3 regions of the Qiania dongpingensis genome follow, and region 1 is predicted to be linked to each of the others. Evidence: riboswitches for the same ligand, from Rfam matches in the RefSeq annotation. Region 1 holds a riboswitch; each other region holds the start of a gene.
What was found. A riboswitch is a leader RNA that binds a small molecule or an ion and turns the genes downstream of it on or off. The one in region 1 is predicted to bind cobalamin.
Positions count from the first base shown of each region.

Region 2: it holds a riboswitch for cobalamin, as region 1 does, so the genes downstream of both, galE (UDP-glucose 4-epimerase GalE) here and H9Q78_RS00400 (energy-coupling factor ABC transporter permease) in region 1, are expected to answer to the same signal.
Region 3: it holds a riboswitch for cobalamin, as region 1 does, so the genes downstream of both, H9Q78_RS01150 (ABC transporter substrate-binding protein) here and H9Q78_RS00400 (energy-coupling factor ABC transporter permease) in region 1, are expected to answer to the same signal.

Region 1 is NZ_CP060634.1:85,670-93,142, forward strand. It holds gene H9Q78_RS00385 (DUF6612 family protein) at 1-260, shown strand, start outside; gene H9Q78_RS00390 (sirohydrochlorin cobaltochelatase) at 348-1,130, opposite strand; gene H9Q78_RS00395 (energy-coupling factor ABC transporter substrate-binding protein) at 1,147-1,494, opposite strand; gene H9Q78_RS00400 (energy-coupling factor ABC transporter permease) at 1,491-2,243, opposite strand; cobalamin riboswitch at 2,382-2,566, opposite strand; gene H9Q78_RS00405 (histidine phosphatase family protein) at 2,576-3,205, opposite strand; gene H9Q78_RS00410 (D-alanyl-D-alanine carboxypeptidase family protein) at 3,352-4,653, shown strand; gene H9Q78_RS00415 (DUF5685 family protein) at 4,711-5,586, shown strand; gene H9Q78_RS00420 (J domain-containing protein) at 5,588-6,304, shown strand; gene H9Q78_RS00425 (VOC family protein) at 6,362-6,763, shown strand; gene H9Q78_RS00430 (hypothetical protein) at 7,361-7,473, shown strand, end outside.
Region 2 is NZ_CP060634.1:516,159-523,631, reverse strand. It holds gene H9Q78_RS02550 (DUF368 domain-containing protein) at 1-315, opposite strand, end outside; gene H9Q78_RS02545 (sulfatase-like hydrolase/transferase) at 531-2,618, shown strand; cobalamin riboswitch at 2,695-2,882, shown strand; gene galE (UDP-glucose 4-epimerase GalE) at 3,182-4,222, shown strand; gene H9Q78_RS02535 (D-alanyl-D-alanine carboxypeptidase family protein) at 4,278-5,747, shown strand; gene pstC (phosphate ABC transporter permease subunit PstC) at 5,931-6,875, shown strand; gene pstA (phosphate ABC transporter permease PstA) at 6,856-7,473, shown strand, end outside.
Region 3 is NZ_CP060634.1:250,069-257,541, reverse strand. It holds gene H9Q78_RS01185 (HlyD family efflux transporter periplasmic adaptor subunit) at 1-944, shown strand, start outside; gene H9Q78_RS01180 (cell division protein SepF) at 1,036-1,566, shown strand; gene H9Q78_RS01175 (YlmH family RNA-binding protein) at 1,579-2,349, shown strand; gene aroB (3-dehydroquinate synthase) at 2,390-3,511, shown strand; gene lspA (signal peptidase II) at 3,515-4,084, shown strand; gene H9Q78_RS01160 (RluA family pseudouridine synthase) at 4,081-4,992, shown strand; gene H9Q78_RS01155 (cytidylate kinase-like family protein) at 5,057-5,689, shown strand; adenosylcobalamin (AdoCbl) riboswitch at 5,765-5,909, shown strand; gene H9Q78_RS01150 (ABC transporter substrate-binding protein) at 6,064-7,473, shown strand, end outside.

The DNA.
Region 1 (7,473 bases):
ACCAGGAGGATGATGACTATACCAACGTGGAGGTGCAGGAGCTTAAAAAAGTCCAGGCAGGCGGAAGAGAAGTCAGCTATATCAAGGTGAGCTATATCTTTGACGAAGACAGTAACTATGTGGAATATTATGCATGGACTTTCCTGGAGGGGAACCTGGTTCTGGAATGCTCCATTGAAGAGCATGCGTACCAGCAGGAATGTGCCCTGATCGATGAGGCGACCATAATGGAAACGCTGTTTTCCAAGATATCACTGTAAAGGATAAGTTCCGTAAAACAATGACGGGAAAGCCAAATGGCTTTCCCGTTTTGTTTGTTTAAATTTGTATTTTGCATACGATACGTCCTACAGAAGAACGGCTTCTTTGGCATGCTCCACGAAAATATTCCGGACAGCGGGGTATTCTCCCAGTCCTTTAAGGATACAATCCACTTCGTAACCTTCTCTCTGAAACTCATTTTTCCAGGAGCTTTTTTCTTCCCCGGCCATGTCGTTGGTGGCATGATCGCCGGCCACGATCATCAATGGGGCCAAAATGATACGTTTAGGAGCTTTTTCACGGACCAGCTCCTTGACAAGAGGCAGATCCGGATATCCTTCTACAGTGCCGATATAAACATTAGTGTGCCCGTCTGCCTTCAGCATATAATCCAGCGCAGGATAGACAGCATTGGCGTCATGCTCCGTCCCGTGGCCCATGAAGACCAGGAATTCATCGTCTTTTAAACTGGAGAATTCACACATGACCCCGTCGATCAGAGCCCGATAATCATCGGTGGTTGTCAGGAGCGGAGTTCCTACGCGGACAGAATGAAACTTATCCAGGTAGGAACGCACGGTATCCAGCATGATATCATTTTCAATACCATTGATGATGTGGGTCGGCTGAACGATGAGATCGGAAAATCCGTCCATAACAAACGATTCCAGGGCTTCTTCCACCGTATCTACATGGAAGCCGTCCCGTTTTTGCAGCTTCCGGATGATCATGCCGCTTGTAAAAGCGCGGCGGAGTTCGCAGTCTGGAAATGCTTTTCCGATGCTTTTTTCTATAGCCTGTATGTTATTGGCCAATGAGTCTTGATAGCTGGTCCCAAAACTGACGACCAGGATTCCTGTCTTTTGCATGGGTAATGAGCTCCTTTTACATGCTTTTTCCACTTTCTTTTTGTTTATCTTCCGCTTCTTTTTCTCTTCTGTGCCGTTCCCTCATGACGCCGAAGAAATAGAAGAAGACGCCCGAACCGATGGCCGCCTGGAGACAGAACAGCAAGGATTCCGTTTCTCCGCCGGGGGGCTCCAGCACAGGAGACGCCCATACCTCATAATCAGGATCGATTTCTGAAATCGCATCTTCAGCCGCTCCGTCGGCGCCTCCGAATTCAGAATCTTTGTTTATGGCAAGTGGGATGACTGCGATCAGTACGCAGATTAAAAGCAGGATCAGGATGGTTTTCCATTTACCCGCAGATGCTTTTGTCTGTTCCATCATGCAAGTCCCCCTTTTTTAAAATATCCAAGATCTGTGAGTTCGCTCTTTGCGTAAGTCTCCAATCCCATGATCACAATGGCGGTAAGAATCCCTTCGATGACTGCCAGAGGAATCTGAGTCACTGCAAATATTCCGAGGAACTCGAGAGAGGAGCCTGCGATACCGCTCGTTCCAGGATGGGCCATGCCCAGCTGGACAGAAGTCACGCAGTAAGTGAACAGATCGCCCAGGAATGCAGCTAGGAATACCGATACCAATTTCGGGCATTTAAGTTTTGCAGCCAGCTTGAAAACGCCATAGGAAACGAACGGACCTGCAATGGCCATGGAAAATGTGTTGGCGCCGAGAGTGGTAAGTCCTCCGTGGGCTAAAAGGATTGCCTGGAAGAGAAGGACGATAACACCCAGTACGCTCATGGCGCAGGGGCCGAATAAGATGGCGCCCAGGCCGGTCCCGGTCGGGTGAGAGCTGCTTCCTGTAACGGAAGGAATCTTCAGCGAGGAAAGGACGAACGCGTAAGCTCCGACCATGGCCAGGATGGTCAGCGTCCTTCTGTGCTCTGAGACAGTCTTTTTAATGGAAAAAAGCCCTGCCAGCAGAAACGGGATACAGACAGCGCCCCAGCCGATGGCATGGGAAATGGGAAGATATCCTTCCATGATGTGCATGGCATTGGCAGCGGGCATGATTCCGAACCCAAGAGCAAATGCGCTGGCGGCAACGACCAGCTTCCTTTGTTTCTTAGTCATTGATATGACCTCCTTATATAGTATAAATAAAAAAGCCTCTTCTGGTCTGGACCGGAAAAGGCATAACGGAAAGAATCTGCTTAATACCGTAACAGATTCTGTCTGCATTACACCGAAACCATCGTCGCAGTTTCTGTGCAAAAATGGTGTCATCAGGCAGGTCTCCTGGCTTAGGTTTCTTAGGTGGATTCGCCTTCCCATCCGCAGACAGTGGCATCTGAATCCTCTTTCTTCCTTTACAGTGGCGGGACCGCGTAAGAATCTCACTTACTTCCCTATTCTCCGGAGCTTCTGGCTCCGGCACCTGAAGGCACTAGATTTTCATTAAAAGTCTACCATCCTGTGAAACCATTGTCAATAAAAAGTGGGCCGTCAAACTTTAATTTCCCATCATTCAGGGAAAACTTCCAGACACAGCTGTTGGAAAGGCCGAGCCGTTCCAGACCGGCCGTAATACCGTGGACCGTATCGTGCATAAGCTTTTCTCCGGACAAGGCCTGAAGAGCCAGCATGACATCACCATGGGTGATCACGGCGGCCGGCGTTTTTCTTTCTTCCAGTGACAGGAGCGCCTCCTTGGCACGGACAGCTACCTGAGCATAGGATTCTCCTTCCGGATGGGGGACGCGGAAAGGATCTGCCAGCCAGGCTTTGTAGGCCCGAGAGTCGGAAGCTTTGATCTGCGCCCATGTTTTTCCCTCCCAGCGTCCCATGTCGGTCTCTTTCATGGAGGGGAGCGGAAAAGGAGTGAGGCGAAGAACTTTTCCAAGTATCTGAGCTGTTTCCAGTGCCCGGGAAAGAGGGCTGGAGTACAGAGCTTTTATTGGCAGAGCCTTAAGGGATTCCGCCAAGGATTCTGCCTGGCTGCGGCCGGCCGCGTTTAACGGAATGTCAGTCTGGCCCTGCATGATGCCGCGAACATTCCAATCGGTCTGACCGTGCCGGATAAGGTAAATTTCCAAGTCGTTTCCTCTTTCTAAAAAATTTAATAAACGTTTATAATATGGTATCGTATCATATGGACTCTGTTTATGCAAATAACCGGGACGAATAGAGCAGAAAATCCGGCATAAAATGAACTGATGACGGAAAAGCCGGGAAGGTATCCATGAAACAAAAACCTCATTACCAGAAAAAAAGCATCCGGAGGAGATGGGCGGCAGTTCTTTTTTCCTTGGTCATAGCCGTGATGGCGGTATGCCCGGCAGTTCCCATACTGGCAGAGGAACCGGCCGGATCCGGACCCTCCAATGGAGAAGGGACGATGTCTGTACCAGAGGAGCTGGGACAGCTGTACGCCGTTTCTGCCGTTCTTCTGGACGGAGATTCCGGCCGGATCCTTTTTGAGAAAAACGGTCACGAGGTGCGGCCCATGGCCAGTACTACTAAGATCATGACCTGTATTCTGGCTTTGGAGACGCTTGATGAGGATACGGCTGTCACAGTTTCCGAATACGCCGCGTCTCAGCCAAAGGTTCATTTGGGCATGCGGGCGGGGGAAGAATACCGCCTTGGGGACCTGCTGTATTCTCTGATGCTGGAATCCCATAACGATTCGGCCGTGGCCGTCGCAGAAGCGGCAGGAGGAAGCGTGGAAGGGTTTGCGGAAATGATGAACAAGAAAGCGAGGGAGATTGGATGCGAGGACACCTGCTTTCTGACGCCCAACGGTCTGGACGCGGAAAAAGACGTGGACGGAGAAAAAAAAGTCCACTCCACGACTGCGGTAGATTTGGCGCGCATCATGCGCTATTGTACCATGGAATCGCCGGCAAAGGAACGGTTCCGGGAGATCACGGGAACAAAAGACTATGCTTTTTCGGCGGCAGGGAGGAGCTTTTCCTGTTATAATCACAATGCTTTTTTGTCCATGATGGAAGGAGCTTTTTCTGGAAAGACTGGTTTTACAGGAGACGCGGGATACTGCTATGTCGGGGCTCTGGAGAAGGATGGAAAAACGTTCATCGTGGCTCTTTTGGCCTGTGGATGGCCAAATAATAAGAGCTATAAATGGAGCGATACCAAGAAGCTGATGGGCTATGGACTGGAGAATTATCAATACCGCGAGATTTATAAGGCGCCGGAGCTTAAGCCGGTACCGGTGTTAAATGGAATACCGGAAAGCGGAGAGCTTACGGACACAGCGGAGATTGGACTCGTAGAGGTAAAGGAAGAGGGGAGCAGATGGGAGCTGCTGATGAAAGAGGGAGAAGAAGTAAAGATTGAACAGACACTGGAGGAGAGCCTTGAGGCCCCTGTGACAGCAGGGCAGACTGTGGGACGGATCGTTTACAGCCTGAACGGTGAAATGGTGGCATCCAGCGAGATCCGCACGGCAGGACGGGTGGAAGCGGTCAGCTTATCTTGGTGTATTTCAAAAATAATTGATAATTTTTTGTTAAATTTCTAAAAACCGTGTCAGCATTCTCAGAATGTGCTATGATAAAAACAACGAAAGTATGTTGTAATGGAACAGTTGGACGATGATACGAGAGAGGGTGTGCATATGTTCGGATACGTGACGATCAATAAGCCGGAGCTTAAGATCAAGGATTTTAAACGATATCAGGGATATTACTGCGGACTGTGCAGAAGTCTTCGCATGCGGTACGGATTTACGGGACAGCTGGCTTTAAATTACGATATGGTATTTCTGGCGGCGCTTCTCACGGGGCTTTACGAGGGCGGAGAGTTTTTGTCCATGAGAAGATGTGCTCTCCATCCGACGGCAAAGCATATGTCGATCCAGAATCCTTATATTGACTATGCGGCGGATATGACGGTCCTTCTGACTTATCACAATCTGCTGGATGACTGGATGGATGACCGGAATGTGGGCTGTCTGGCGGCGGCCCGGATCCTGAGGAAAGACTGTGCGTCTTTAAGAGAAAAATATCCGCGTCAGTGGAACTCCATGGTAGAATATCTGAAGAAGCTTCATGCCTATGAGGAAAAGAAGGGAAAAAGCCTGGATACGGCAGCGAGATTCACCGGAGAGATGCTGGGAGAACTGCTTGTTTTTAAGGAAGATGAATGGGCCGCTTCTCTGAGAAGGATTGGATTCTATCTGGGTAAGTTCATATATTTGATGGATGCGTATGAGGACCTGGAAGAAGATGAAAAGAAAGACCGGTATAATCCTCTCCGTGAAATGAAAGAAAAGGAAGAGTTTGACGTTTGGTGCGGCCAGGTGCTGACCATGATGATGGCGGAATGTTCCAGGGAATTTGAGCGCCTGCCTATTTTAAAGGATATTGATATTTTACGGAATATATTGTATGCTGGTGTATGGACAAAGTACGATATCATAAAAAAGAAGAGAGCAGAAAGAACGGGAGAATAGCATGGACCCTTATAAAGTGCTGGGAGTGGATTCCTCGGCATCCGATGAAGAGATAAAAAAAGCATATAGGAATCTGAGCAGGAAATATCACCCGGATTCCAATGTAAACAGCGCCCATCCGGAAATTGCCGAGGCAAAGTTTAAAGAGGTTCAGCAGGCTTATGAGATCATCATGAAGCATAGGCAGAACGGAGGCAGCGAAAGCTTTGATTCCGGAGGCTATGGCGGAGGCACCTATGGGGGACGGGAATATCAGGATCCCTTCGGCGGCTTTGGGGGGTTCGGAGGCTTTGGCGGTTTCGGAGGTTTCGGAGGCGCTTACGGCGGAAGCAGTCAGCGCCAGAACACTTATCAGAGCGAGACGGACAGCCATCTCCGGGCTGCTGCTAATTATATTAATTCCGCGCACTATAAGGAAGCGCTCAACGTATTGTCAGGAATCAGCAATCGGAATGGGACCTGGTATTATTACCATGCCGCTGCCAATTCAGGACTGGGAAATAATATTGAAGCCATGGAGTCGGCGAAAAAAGCGGTTGAGCTGGAGCCGGACAACCAGCAGTTCCGTACACTGCTCAACCAGCTGCAGTCTGGAGGGAGCTGGTATCAGTCCATGGGAGAAGGCTACGGGCGGAGTATGGGCGGCGCGAGCAATTGGTGCTGCCAGATAATCGCGCTGAATGCCATATTGAATCTGTGCTGCTGCCGGCCTTTCTGATTTTATGGATATGAGAGCGGCAAGCTCATTTTGTCTGTGCCGAAGGGAGGAAGGGTTATGAATCCGATCATTAAAGGAATCCATCATGTGGGCATCAAGCCTGCCAGAAAAGATTTTGAAAAGGTGACGGCGTTTTACACCGGCTTATTGGAGCTTCACCTGGAAAGAAGCTGGACAAAGGAGGGTGCACGGGGGGCGATGGTGTCCGCCGGAGGAGGCAGCTTTATAGAGATCATAGAAGTAGACGATGGTGCAGCTTTATCACCGAACCGATCTGTCCATCTGGCTTTTCATGTATCTGATACGGATGAAATGATATCCCGGGTGCGGAATGCGGGATATGAGATTCTTGTGGAGCCGAAGGATGTCTGTCTTCCGTCGGAGCCTCCTTATTCCATACGGGTAGGATTCTGCAGAGGACCGGCGGGTGAAGAAATTGAGTTTTTCTGTGAGCGGTGACGGCGTCCGGATGGTCCGGGCTTTTTATGAGTTCATACCTTGCCGCACGAAGTGCGCCCGCCCGGAGGGCATGAATTAAGGGATGCCCTTGGGTATGCGATATAGGACTGCTGCGCGGTTTTTGCGCTGCGAGAACGGCACAGCTTTGGCTGCTGCCGTTTTTCATTTCATACCTTGCCGCACAAAGTGCGCCCGCCCGGAGGGCATGAATTAAGGGATGCCCTTGGGTATACCTTTGAATACCTTTCAAACAAGTTTTCTTAATCTGGCTTACAAGGCAAGAGGAAATCCGATTCCATCCAGGCGGCTCGCTGGCAGCCGTAACCAGAATCTTTACGGCCTCCAGTCGGTTCTTTCCAACTGACATGGATAAATCGATATTTTTCCATGTCAGATTCCAACAAAAATCCGCATGATATGCGATTTTTGCCTCCCTGCGGCCGGGAAAATTCTGCTAACGCCTTTGCGGCGCTCCCCTTACGATGGAATCGAATCATTCCTCTTGCTCTTTCTTCCGCACCGAAATAAGCGCTCATTTGCCTCGAAAGCCATTGAGGCAGTCCACCGCAGCCCGCTGCCGTAAGGCGCGCGGGCCGTGTGGATATCCGATTCTTTTCTGGAATCAATGAAACGAAAATCATCCAGATTGGTGCGGCAGGCAGGGCACCGGCAGAAGGATTCCGGGGCGGCCTAAAGGTGAGCGCCGCAGG
Region 2 (7,473 bases), 430 kb from region 1:
TTTCTTCATTTCCCGGACCAGCATAGGCACGCCGCCGAGGATAAGGCCGAGAAACGTAAGACAGGTGGGAAGGGGCTGATTGCCGAGAAGATATTTAATGGCGTACGTAAAACAGATGATTCCCACGGCGCATCCGAGCAAAATCGGAAACAAAGCTGCGATACTCTTTTTAAACTGCTTGAACAGATGGGTGATAGAAGAAATCAGCTTGTTGTAGATTCCCATGGATACGGCCATGGTTCCGCCGCTGACGCCGGGGATGACATTGGCAATGCCGATAACTGCGCCTTTTATGATATCCAAAACAAAGTTCATAGTTATTTCCTTTCACATTTAAAATAATAAAGTATACAGCAACCTATTATAAAAGGATTTCGGGGGGATGTCAAGAAAAGCAGATATATAGCGGCATAAAGATTTTCCAGAGAATTCTAAGAAATACCTAAGAAATTAGTAAAAATCACCTATAGGAATTGGGCGGAAAATCTGTTATAGTCATCTATAGAACAATCGGAAAAAAGGGTGGGAAAATGAAGGAATTTTTTGAGAATGTTCAAAAGAAGACGGCGCGGCATCCATTGCTCAGCTGTTTTCTTGCAGCCATATTGCTGAATCTTTTTGTAGAGCTGCTGTCCAGGAGGTCTTTTATCAGCCTGGCTGTTTTTGTCGGCACAAGGCCGCATATCTTTCTTTTTAACGCTTGTATCATATTCTGGAGCTTTTCACTCCTTCTTCTGGTCCGGAGAAAACTGTTTCTCTCAGCTGTCATCAGTGTCATCTGGCTGATTCTTGGGATTGTGAACTTTGTGCTCCTGGGATGCCGCGTCACGCCGTTTAACGGGGCGGATCTCCGCCTGACGAAGGATGCGATGGCAGTGGCCGGAAAATATCTTTCCTGGTGGCATTTGGTCCTTCTGGCTATAGCTGTCGCTGCGCTTATCGTGGCATTGGTTATTTTGTTCCGAAAGCTACCGCGTTCAGGGAAGAAGCCTTCCTATATTAAATCTCTGATATTTGTAGTATTCTCTTTTATGGCTCTTTTGGGAATCAACAGTGTGGGGAAGAGCACCGGGGTCCTGGCGAACCAGTTTGGCAATCTGGCTCAGGCATATCAGGATTATGGATTTTCCTATTGCTTTGCCAATAGCCTCATCAATACTGGGATCAGCAAACCGGGGGACTACAGTACGGAGGTGGTCAAGGAAATTAAAAAAGAGGAAATCGTTCCGGAGGAGCATGTGTCAGCTCCGCTCGTTGTGGAGAACAGGCCGGACGTGGTCAATGAGCAGGGAGTGGCGGTGACAGAAAAGACGCCGAATATTATCTTCCTGCAGCTGGAATCCTTCAGCGATCCGCTCAAGTATCTTCATATGGAATGCTCGGAAGACCCGATTCCCAATTTCCGAAAGCTGATGGAACAGTATTCCTCCGGGTATCTGTGGGTGCCTTCCGTTGGGGCGGGGACCGCCAACACGGAGTTTGAGGTAATCACCGGCATGAACCTGGATTTTTTTGGGCCTGGAGAATATCCTTATAAAACGGTACTGCAGAAGCAGGTTTCCGAAAGCATCTGTTTTGACCTGAAAGAGATAGGATATCATGCTCAGGCGATCCACAACAATTCCGGCACTTTTTATGACCGGTATACGGTGTTTTCCCAGTTGGGGTTTGATACGTTCACCTCTCTGGAGTACATGACAGGATATGATACCACTTATATGGGATGGGCGAAGGATGAGATTCTGACAGAACAGATCGCGAAGGTGCTGAATTCCACTTCCGGGGCGGATGTGATCTATACGATTTCCGTACAGGGGCATGGCTCTTATCCTCAGGAGAAGGTATTGGATTCTCCTGTCGTGCAGGTGACGGGGCTTCCCACAGAGGGGGAGACTAACGCTATGGAATATTATGTGGAACAGATTCATGAAATGGATACCTTTGTGGGAGAGCTGATCTCATATCTGGAAAGCCGGGATGAGGAAACTATCCTCGTTATGTACGGAGATCATCTGCCCAGCCTGAATCTGACGGAAGATAAGCTGGAGAATGGGGATTTATTCCAGACGGAATATGTCATCTGGGACAACATGGGTCTTGCGAGGACCAGCCGGAACGTAGAGGCATATCAGCTGGGAGCCTATGTGATGGATAAGGCGGGTCTTAAAAAGGGGACGATGTTCCGTTACCATCAGGCATACCTTCAGAAGACATCACATACCGCGGAGGAAGAAGAAACATATCTGAATGATATGAAGATACTGGAATATGATATCCTTTATGGAGATCAGGATGTGTTTGAAGGAGAGATGCCCTATGAGGCGACTAATCTGCACATGGGAGTACAGCCGATCAGCATCAACCGGGTGCTGCTCCAGAATAAGGGGCTCTATGTAACTGGATGGAACTATACAAAGAACAGTGTGATCTATGTGAATGGAAAGGCATGGGAGACCAACTGCGTTTCACAGAATCTTCTCTATGCGGCAGATGTAAAGCTCAAGGAAGGCGACAATGAGATTACAGTCGGCCAGGTGAGCGATGACAATATCGTACTGAGTGTCTCGGAGCCGTACGTTTTGAAGCAGGAGAAAAAGGATGGTTCCGGAGGTTCCTGAGCAAAAGCGGATAGGAGGAATATCGGTTTTTTCAGTTGCGTTTATGGACGAGATATGGTATAGTGAGGGTGTGCAAAGAAATATTGCCGTATCAAGTGCCTGTCCTTTGACAGGAAAAAGGGAATCAGGTCAGAATCCTGAGCGATCCGGTCACTGTATTCAGGGAGCGAAGCCTCGTCATCCATTGCAAACCCTATCATGCGAGAAGGAGAGGCTGAGCGGAGAACTGTAAGTCAGGAAACCTGCTTGATATGTGAGATGGGCTTCCGGGTAGAGCTACACATCCGACAGGGTATTTCCCTCATGGTGTCGGCTTATGGGTTAAGCGGACATACTTTTGTGAATCTCAAAGCAACAGCAATGCACAAATCTTTCGTTCAGAGAATGAGTCTGGGCTGGCGCAGTGCCGATCCTACTCGCCGGGCTGTGTGCCTGTGTACTGTGTTGTCAGGGCTGTGTGCACATTCGCAAGAACGGAACAAGGGCGTACCGTCTGGTACGCCTTTTTATATTTGTATTAAAGAGAAAATTTTATAGTGACACCAAAAAACAGGAGGAGAAAAATGGAAATATTGCTGACCGGAGGCGCCGGTTATATTGGAACTCATACGGCCATCGAAGTGGCGGAAAGCGGCCGTCAGGTCGTGATCGCGGATAATTTTGTCAACAGCTGTCCGGGGGCGGTGAAGCGTGCGGAAGAGCTTGCCGGCGCAGAATTCCCGGTCTATAACGTGGATGCAGCGGATGAGGCAGCGATGGAACAAATATTCAAAGAGCACCGGATTGAAGCTGTGATTCATTTTGCAGGTCTTAAGGCGGTGGGAGAATCCGTAGAGAAGCCGTTGGAATATTACCGGAATAATCTGGACAGCACCCTTACGCTGCTCAGGCTGATGAAAAAATATGGATGCAGGCAGATTGTCTTCAGCTCTTCGGCCACGGTATACGGGACGCCGGAAAAAGTACCTTTGACAGAAGAAATGCCGGTGGGCAGGAGCTGCACCAATCCTTACGGGTGGACGAAGGTCTTTATTGAACAGATCCTCAGGGATGCGGCCAGAGCGGATGAGGAATTGTCGGTGGTGCTCCTGCGGTATTTCAATCCCATAGGAGCCCATGAAAGCGGAAGGATAGGGGAAAATCCCAACGGGATTCCCAATAACCTGATGCCGTATATTTCTCAGGTAGCGGTGGGAAGGCTGCCGCGCCTGAGGATATTCGGAGATGATTATCCGACGCCCGACGGGACAGGAGTCCGGGATTATATTCATGTGGTCGATCTGGCGAAGGGGCATGTGGCGGCTTTGGACTATGCCGGAGGGCATAAGGGAGTTGAGACGGTCAATCTGGGAACCGGGATTGGATATAGTGTCCTGGATATCGTGAAGGCGTTTGAAAAAGTCAATGGAGTGAAGATCCCTTATGACATTGTGGAACGCCGGGCAGGCGATATAGCGGAATGTTATGCAGACGCATCTAAGGCGGAACAGATTCTTCACTGGCATGCGGAAAAGAATCTGGAGGATATGTGCAGAGATTCCTTTAGATGGCAGAAAAACAATCCCAATGGATATGAGGAAAAGGCCGGATCAGGGTTGTCATAGAATCTTGCCGGAGACAATAGAATAGAAGTAATGATAAGACCCTGGAGTCGGTTTTATGAAAAGATTGTATCGAATGACGGCTGCCCTTTGTCTGTCGCTTTGCATGATGGTATCACTTTGTATGCCCGTGTTCGCGTCCGATGAAGGACAGCCATCTGTGATTCCGGAGATAATGGAATCCGTAGAAGCCGGAGGCAGTTCCGGAGCAGCAGAGAAGCCAGTCTCCGGACAGCCGGAAGAAGGACAGAGTCAACAGGAGGATGTGCCGGGAGAGGCAGTAGAAACATCCGGAAAGGCACTGCCGGCTTCGGCAGAAACATCCGGGACAGAGGAAACTGGAGAGAGCGCCGCTCAGCCAGAGAGCAGCGTCCAGGGAGCGGAAGAAAGCCAGGGGGAAAATACCTCATCCCAGGGAAGCGGAGTTCAGGCGGACCTGGGAATAACCGCTCAGGCCGCTATTTTGATAGAAGCCTCCACAGGAACCGTGATCTATGAAAAAAATCCGGATGAGGCCCTGCGCCCCGCTAGTATTACGAAGATCATGACGCTGATTTTGATCTTTGATGCCATAAGGGACGGCAGGATTTCCCTGGATGATCAAGTCGCCACCAGCGCATATGCCAAATCCATGGGCGGTTCTCAGGTGTTTCTGGAAGAAGGAGAAGTTCAGACTGTGGAGACGCTCATAAAATGTATCGTGATCGCGTCGGGGAATGATGCGGCTGTGACCATGGCAGAGTACATAGCCGGAAGCGAGTCCGAATTTGTCCGCCAGATGAATGAAAGAGCGAAATCACTCGGCATGGAGAGTACAAATTTTGAGGACTGCTGCGGTCTGACGGATTCGGGCACCCATTTGACTTCTGCCAGAGATGTGGCTCTCATGAGCCGGGAGCTCATCACAAAATATCCGGAGATTGAAAATTACAGCACGATCTGGATGGAAAATATCACACATGTGACGAACAAGGGCACCAGTGAATTTTGCTTGTCTAATACCAATAAACTATTGAAAATGAGCAATTCATTCACGGTCACCGGCTTAAAGACGGGGAGCACCAGCCTGGCGAAATACTGCCTGTCGGCTACGGCCAAAAAGGATGGGGTGGAACTGATTGCGGTCATTATGGCTGCACCGGATTTTAAAGTACGGTTCAGTGAAGCGGCCAGCCTGTTAAACTATGGGTTTGCGGGCTGCAAGCTTTACACAGATTCGGATGAAAACCGGGAGGAGCTTCCGAAGCTTCCGGTAGCGATGGGAGTTGTACCGGAGGTATCCCTTCGCTACGGCGGAGAGTTTTCTTATCTCAGCACGAACGGAGAGGATTTCAGCGCCATAGAGCGTCAGATATCCATCCCGGAAAAGCTGGAGGCGCCGGTCCAGGAAGGGGATATAGTGGGCAGTCTCACCTATATGCTGGGCGGCAAGACTCTGGGAACTGTGGATATCCTGGCTGCAGAGTCTGTGGAAGCAGCCGGTTTCGGAGATTATCTGGGCTGGATGTGGCAGTCCTTGCTGATGTAATGACATGAATCAAAAAGAAGAAAAGAAAAAGCGCCTGTTTCCGGCTGCCCGTCGGAGACAGGCGCTTTTGGCGATTTACAGAAACTTTACGCAGTTTATACAGTACAGTGGTGTTGGCTGAAAGAAAAAAATGATATTTTCTATGGAGAAGCGAAGTGAGAAAAGAAAAAAGAGGGAATAGTTATGGATCAATCGACATTCAGCATTGTGGGAAACAGCAAAGCCAAGAATACGGCGGAAAAGATTGCGGGAATCCTGTTTCTTGCCTGTGGTTTTTTCGCAGTGGCCGCTGTTATCGTCATCACGGTGTATATGATTGCAAAAGGGACGCCGGCACTTCACAAAGTCGGCATCCTGGAGATTTTATTTGGGACAGTCTGGAGTCCTACAAGTGCGGAACCGAGCTTTGGTATCCTGTATATCATTCTGACATCTGTTATCGGGACAGGAATGGCAGTCCTCATAGGAGTCCCCATCGGTGTTCTGACTGCAGTATTCATGGCGGAGGTGGCTCCGCCGAAGCTGGCGAGGATGGTCAGGCCCGCGGTAGAGCTTCTTGCGGGGATTCCTTCCGTGGTATATGGGCTTGTCGGGCTTTTGATCCTGAACCCTCTCATGTATAAGCTGGAAATGTGGGTTTTCAAAGGTTCCTCCACGCATCAATGGACGGGAGGAGCAAATCTGCTCTGTGCGGTCCTTGTTCTGGCTGTTATGATTCTTCCCACAGTCATCAATATCAGTGAATCTGCCATCCGCGCCGTACCGAGAGATTATAAAATGACTTCACTGGCCCTGGGCGCTACACGGATCCAGACGATCTTTCGTGTCATCCTACCGTCGGCAAAATCCGGCATTGTGACAGCCATCGTGCTGGGCGTGGGGCGCGCCATAGGAGAAGCCATGGCAATCTGTATGGTGGCCGGAAACTCAGTCAACTTCCCGCTTCCGTTCAGCTCGGTCCGGTTCCTGACGACGGCAATGGTCAGTGAAATGGCTTACTCCCAGGGATTACATAAAGAAGTACTGTTTACCATCGGACTTGTGCTGTTTGTCTTTATCATGATCATCAATCTGGTGTTAAACCGGATAATGAAGAAAGGAGCAAAGGATGCGGACAAATGCCGTTAGTTTATATACGAAGCGCAGACGATTGTCGGACGGGATACTCACAGCTCTCATTTATTTGTGCGCGGCACTGGCAATCTGCCTGGTGGCAGGAATCGTGGGATATGTGGTCGTGAGAGGCGTGAGATCCGTCAACTGGACATTTCTGACCACGGTGCAGAGCAGCAAGAACAATACCTTCGGTATTGCGGGGAATCTGCTGAATACGCTGTATATCATTGTCATAACCCTGTTGATCGCGACGCCTCTCGGCATTGGGGCCGCAATCTATCTGAATGAATATGCAAAGCCGGGAAAGCTTGTCCGGATGATTGAATTTACGACGGAGACGTTGTCCGGAATTCCTTCCATCATCTTTGGTATGTTCGGCATGGTGTTTTTTGGAACAACACTTCATCTTGGATTTTCCATATTGACCGGAGCGCTGACCTTGACTCTGCTCATCCTTCCCCTGATCACGAGGAATACTCAGGAGGCTCTGCGGACCGTGCCGGACAACTACAGAAGCGGAGCTTTGGGAATCGGAGCTACGAAGTGGTATATGATACGCACGATTCTCCTGCCGTCTGCCATGCCGGGAATTATCACTGGCGTGATACTT
Region 3 (7,473 bases), 160 kb from region 1:
CAACGCTTAATTCCATGCTGATGGAGTATATCAATATCAACGCTCTGCAGGAGCTGAGCGCGGCAGAAGGAGAAGGGAACGCAATCTCCTTTCAGCGATGTTATGCACAGGCCAGCGGGATTGTCATCTATTCAACGGACGGAATGGAGGGACTGACTGCAGATCAGGTATCAGCGGATACTTTTTCCAAGGAAAATTATCAGAAGACCGCTCATGCAGGCGGACAGCTGATAAACATCGGTACTCCTGCCTATAAGATGATCACCGATGACGCCTGGTCGGTGGTGATTCCTCTGGAAGAGGACGAGCTGTCGGATTACACCGACGTGACTTCAGTGTCTGTTCATTTTCCCAAGAAAAATCTAGATGCGGCGGCCGGTTTTTCCGTTTTTACTGGAAAAGACGGAGCATCCTATGGAAAAATCGATCTCACTAAATATATGATTCAATTTGCAGGTGAGCGTTTTGTGGAAGTGGAAGTGAAAAATTCCCAGGCTGAAGGGCTGAAAGTGCCTAAGACGGCGCTGACCACGAAAGACTTTTTTGTTATCCCCGTAAATTTCATTGCCTCAGGAGGAGACAGTGCCGAAGAAGGCTTCTATAAAGAAGTCTATGCCAATGACGGCACTTCCACAATGGAGTTTATTGCGGCCAGCATATACCGCACCACTGATGAATACTACTATGTTTCCATGGATGATTTTAAAGAAGGAGACTATATCATACTTCCAGATTCCAATGAACGATATCAGATCGGCGCCAAGGAATCTCTGCAGGGAGTTTACAATATAAACCGGGGATACGCTATCTTCAAACAGGTTGAGATCCTGGATGAAAACAGTGAATACTGTATCGTCAAGAAGAATATGGCATATGGCCTTCGAAGCTACGACCATATTGTGCTGAACGCATCTCTTGTAAAGGAGGACGATATACTCCGCTGATTTTTAGAAAAAATACACATAATCTGTTGACACAATTCGCAAAAACATTGATAATGATAGGTGAGTAAAAAATGAAAGGCGGTCTTTACCCATGAGTAAGTTTATTGATAAATTTCTTGACTCCATGAAACTGAACGACGAAGACGATTACGACTACGAAGATGACTATATGTATGATGAGGAGGAAGACGACGATTACGAGGAGGAACAGCCGAAGAAAAGCTTCTTCCATCGTGAGAAACGAACTGCAGAGGAGGAACCGGAAATGGTGGATAGAAAGCCTGCGGCTGCAAAGTCTAAACCGAGGACAAGCAATGTAGTTCCCATGCGTGCCGCCACGAGAGGCGGGATGGAAGTCTGTATGGTAAAGCCCAGCAGTCTGGGAGATGCCCGCGAGATTTGTGATACGCTTTTGAGCGGACGTGCAGTTGTCATCAATATGGAGGGGATTCCCACGGAAACCGCGCAGAAGATCATTGATTTTACATCTGGCGCATGCTATTCCATGAATGGAAATATGCAGAAGATTTCCAATTACATATTCATTGCTACTCCTCAGACTGTGGAATTATCCGGTGATTTTGAAGATTTAATGGGCAGTTCTTCAGGTCTTTCAGACTGACGGGACGAAAAGATGGATAAAGAAGAACAGTTATTTCTGCACCGTCTCCATGATTTGGCTGATGTGTGCTTTCAGCGGGGGATTCCCGTTTATACGGATTTTTTGAATTTACATGAGCAAACGGTTTTTCTGTCGGCGCTGCCGGAGTTTTCCCATGTCCGCTGTTATCTGGACGGCGGTTATGAGACAGCGGAGAGAAAGATTGTTTGCTTTCTTCCTGTCTATGGGGGATTTGAAGAAAAACCGGACAGAGAACAGCTTCCTATGGTTCCGGTACGGATTTCCTCTTCTGCGGGAAAATTTACAGTACCAAGCAGCCATCGGGATTATCTGGGAGCCGTGCTGAGCCTGGGAATTGAGCGGGGAAAGATTGGAGATCTCATCGTAGGGGATGGATTCGCGTACTGCCTTTGTGCGAAAAATATGTCTGATTTTCTGATGGAAGAATTGAAGTCCGTCAGACGCAATCCTGTGGTCTGCACCAGAGCCTCCTTTGCAGACTTGGAAGAAAACCAGAGTTTCACTGCCGTCACTGGATCCATCGCTTCCCTGAGGATGGATGCGCTGCTGGGGCTTCTTATGAAGTGTTCCCGCTCAAGAGCATCTGAATGTCTGGCAGAAGAGAGGGTGTATTTGAACGGAAAATTATGTGTTTCTCAGACGGCTGTGCCAAAAACAGGGGACATCCTTTCCATCAGGGGAGTGGGAAAATATATTTTCGACGGAATCCTCACTTCGACGAAAAAAGGACGCCAGATGGTGAAGCTGCGAAAATATGACTGAAGCGACATTCAGATTATAGAATATGAAAGGGTGATAAGAAATGACAGCAGAAAAGAAAGCGCAGCCCGAGGAAATCATGGTACATCAGAATGGAAAACCCATATACCCGATCGTTTTAACGGATTCCTTTGACAGCCTCCTGGAATCGGCGGCAAAGCTTAACCTTTCCGGCAGAAAAGTATGTATTGTTACAGACAGCAGGGTGGCAAAGCTGTATTTGGAAGAAATAAAAAACATATTTCATAAAATATCCGCAAAAACAGTATACTTTGTTTTTCCGGCGGGAGAGCCCTATAAAAACCTGGATACCGTAAAAAGCCTCTATGAGTATCTGATCTGTCATTCCTTCGACCGGAACGATATCCTGGTGGCGCTGGGCGGCGGAGTGACAGGAGACCTGACAGGCTTCACGGCCGCCACCTATTTAAGAGGAATTGATTTTATCCAGGTGCCGACCACTCTCCTTTCTCAGGTGGACAGCAGCATCGGCGGCAAGACAGGCGTGGATTTCGATGCTTATAAAAATATGGTCGGAGCCTTTTATATGCCCAAGCTGGTTTATATCAACGTTTCGGTCTTAAAAAGCCTTCCGGAAGAACAATTTGCTTCTGGCATGGGCGAGGTCATCAAGCATGGCTGTATCCGATCTGGAGAATACTATCATTGGCTGGAAGCCAACAAAGAGGGAATACGGCAGAGAAAGACAGGTTTCATGGCAGAAATGGTGAAGGGAAGCTGTCTCATCAAACGTGCTGTCGTGGAAGAGGATCCGAAGGAAAAAGGGATTCGTGCCCTTCTGAATTTCGGGCATACCCTCGGACATGCCATTGAAAAGGAAATGGGATTTACGATGAGCCATGGTGCCTGTGTGGGAGCGGGATGTGTAGCGGCGGCTTATCTGTCCGAGCGGCGCGGTATGCTGAAGCCAGAGGAATTTAAAAATCTAAAGGAACTCCTCGTTTATTTCCGGCTTCCCGTTTCGGTACAGGACATCAATGTATCAAAAGTGCTGGACGCGGTAAAGCATGATAAAAAAATGGACTCCGGCGTCATCCGGTTTATATTGCTTCGGTCCATCGGGGAAGCCTACATTGACAAAACCGTCTCAGCGGAAGAAATGGTGTCAGCCATGGACTATCTGACAAAACCAAGAGGAGAATGACATATGGAAGCAAACCAAACAAAAAAGCGGTTTTTTACGGTGTTCTGCTATCTTTTGGGAGCCGTTCTGCTCGTAGGATTCGATCAATGGACAAAGAGTCTGGCGGTGGCGCATCTGAAGGGGCAGGAAGCATATCCAATCATCAAGGGAGTCTTTGAACTTTCCTATCTGGAAAATCGGGGAATGGCATGGGGGCTTTTATCCGGCCAGCGGTATATCTTCCTGGCAGGGAGTGTTCTCATCCTTTTTCTCATTGCATATGCTTTCTGGAGAGCTCCTTCGACTAAGAGATACCTGCCGGCGCGTCTGGTTCTGACTGTGCTCTTTGCCGGAGCCATTGGAAATCTGGTGGACCGTCTGGCGCAGGGATATGTGGTGGACTTTTTTTCCTTTACCCTGATCAATTTTCCAGTATTTAATGTGGCGGACTGTTATGTGGTGGCTGCGGGGATAGCGTTCGTGATCTTTTTTCTGTTTTATTATAAAGATGAAGAACTCGCCGTCTTCCTTCCCGGAAAAGGGAAGAAGAAAAGCACACCGGACAAAAAAAGCGGAGAGGATGCGCAGATATGACGTTTTTCTCTTACAGGACGGCTGAAGAGGACGCAGGAAAAAGACTGGATAAGTTTCTGTCTGAAAAACCGGAAATGCCCTCCAGAAGTTATTTAAAGAAACTGATTGAGGAATCCTGGGTCCAAGTTGATAAAAAAGCTGTAAAGGGCAATTACAAGGTTCAGGCGGGAAACGAAATCGAGGTATCCGTTCCGGAACCGAAGGAGCTGGAAGTAGAAGCAGAAGCGATGGAACTGAATATCGTCTATGAAGATGATGACCTGCTCATCGTTGACAAGCCGAAGGGCATGGTAGTACATCCTGCCGCAGGGCACGAATCACACACACTGGTCAACGGTCTTCTGTATCACTGCCAGGGCAAACTGTCCGGAATAAACGGAGTGCTCCGCCCCGGTATCGTCCACAGGATTGACCGGGATACAACTGGACTTCTGCTGGTTTGTAAAAATGATTTTTCCCATGCGGCCATTGCAGAACAGCTGAGGGTCCATTCTATCAACAGGCGCTATCATGCCATAGTCCATGGCGAGATCAGAGAAGACGGCACGGTGGACGTCCCCATTGGAAGGAATCCCAATGACCGGATGAAAATGGCGATAAACTTAAAGAATGGAAAAGAGGCGGTTACTCATTATCATATATTGGAGCCGCTTAAGAAATACACTTACATCGAATGTCGGCTGGAGACCGGCCGCACCCATCAGATCCGCGTCCATATGGCATCCATCCATCATCCACTGCTGGGCGATACGGTCTATGGACCTTCGAAATCTCCGATTTCTCTGGAGGGCCAGACACTTCACGCTAAAGTTCTCGGTTTTATTCATCCTAGGACAGGGAAATATCTGGAATTTGAGGCTCCATTACCGGAGTATTTTGAAAGATTATTGGTGAAATTGCATATATAACTATACTTTCTTTGACAAATATAGTATAATATAACTATTATAAGGATGAGAGGAGCTGAATGCTATGCATGGAAATCTAGTGATTACCATCGGAAGAGAATGCGGAAGCGGCGGAAGATTCATCGGACAGAAGCTGGCAGAGCGCCTTGGAGTCAGATGTTACGATAAGGAATTGCTTGCATTATCCGCGAAAAACAGCGGGCTGTGTGAAGAAATCTTTGAACATCATGATGAAAAGCCCACCAACAGTTTTTTATATTCACTGGTTATGGATACTTATTCCATGAGCTATAATCCTTCCAATTTTGTGGATATGCCCTTGAACCAGAAGGTATTTCTTGCACAGTTTGATACTATCAAAAGGCTGGCAGAGCAGGAATCCTGTGTGATCGTAGGGCGCTGCGCCGATTATGCGCTTGCGGAATATCCGAATATGGTCTCCGTATTTACCACGGCAGCCTATGATGACAAGGTAGAGTACTTGAAAGAGCATTACCATATTGAGCCGTCCAAAATTAAGGATTTTATTACAAAGACCGATAAAAAACGCGCGTCTTATTATAATTATTATGCCAATAAAAAATGGGGGAGCGCGAAGAGCTACGACCTCTGCATCAACAGAAGCGCGGTGGGATTTGACGGGGCGGTGGATGTCATACTGAACTTCGTAGATGTCAAAAAAGCGAATAAGAAATAAATAAAACGAACTTTTTGTTACAAAAATGTCAAAAGCCATTGACAAATCATTTCATCAGATGCTATACTTTTCTGCGTAATTTCATACCATCAGCCATACATGGGGAAGTCAGGTGAAAAACCTGCGCGGTCACGCCACTGTAATGTGTAGATCACAGAGCCAGATTGCCATGTAGCGGTAATATTAGTTGTTTGACCTGCGAGGGAAAGGGAGACTGATGATCAAATGTTTTATTTTGGTATCTAAAGTCTTTCTCAATCTATGAGAGAGACTTTTTTATGCAGAAATAAAACTTTTCTGAGAACGTTGCGCTATTTTTCCTCCTCAAGATCAGACAGCAAGAAACCAGATAATTGTTGAACAGAGGAGGAACTATGAAAAAAAGGTTTGTATCAAAAGCTTTGTCACTGCTGCTCGTATTGATGTTGCTGGTATCAGGATGCGGGACTGAAACATCTCAGAGAGAAAGTACCGACGCAAAAGAAAGTACGGCTGAGACTGTCGGCGAAACCGAGGATAAGAGCCCCAATGACGAGGAAACAATCGTTCTGGCGGGATCCCGCGATCCGGGCAGGGGCACTGCCGATCCTTATTTTACCAATGTAAATCTTTATGTATGGGAGCCGCTGATCGGGGAATCCGATGACGGTGAAGTAGAACCCAGGCTTGCTACCAGCTGGGAGATGTCAGAAGACGGAAAAGAGTGGACATTTCATCTGAAGGAAGGCGTCGTTTTTTCCGACGGATATCCTTTTAATGCGGACGCGGTACTGCTTAATTTTGACCGATATAAAAAATTGGGAGTCGTATCCTCTACTTTCTTTGCATTCGACATTGATTCTGTATATCCCGGACTTCAGTCTGTAGATAAAGTAGATGACTATACAGTAAAGCTGACTTTTGAAAATCCGGTCCCCACACTTCCTTATACGATCATTAATTTCGGAAGCGGTATGTTCAGCCCGGATTGCTACGATTCTGAGACCGGCGAGTTCAAAGAATATTGTGTTGGCACAGGTCCCTTTGTCATCACGGACCATGTCCCGGATGAATCACTCACCCTCGGACGAAATGAACGTTACTACGGTGATCCTGCCAAAGCGGAGAGTATCCAGATCCGGGTCATCCCTGACCATGAAACACGGGTGGCAGCCCTCCGGTCCGGAGAGATCATGGGAGTATATGATAACAACGCGATTCTGCCTCAGTCTGCAAAGGAACTGGAAGCAGAAGGAGGATTTACTGCATCAGCAAAGATTTCCGCAAATATTCAGTATCTGAATGTGAATAACCGGAACTTTCCCTTTAATGATGTAAGAATGCGACAGGCTATGAGCATGATAATCGACCGTGAGACTTTGTTAAACAGTGTATACCGCGGCTATGGAGAAATTACTGCCAATGTGCTCAGCCCTCTTTCTGTATTTTATAAAGAGATCACACCCGAATACAACCCTGAAAAAGCAAAAGAATTGGCATCCGAGGTATTGAACGGACAGACTCCCACTGTACGGCTTTTGACTGCTTCCACCTATAAAACAGACGCAGAGCTGATCAGCTCCTGGCTTCAGGAACTGGGACTTCAGGTAGAAATCCAGGTAATGGAGTCTTCCGCTGTATCGGAAGCACTTAAAAATACAGATTTTGACCTTTCCATGGGATTCAAGGGAATGAACAATGCAGAACCAGAAACCATGCTGCGTGGCTTTTTGCATTCAGATGGTTTCATGAACAACGGATTTGCCATGAGCGGCTACAGCAATGAGGCAGTGGACGGGCTGCTG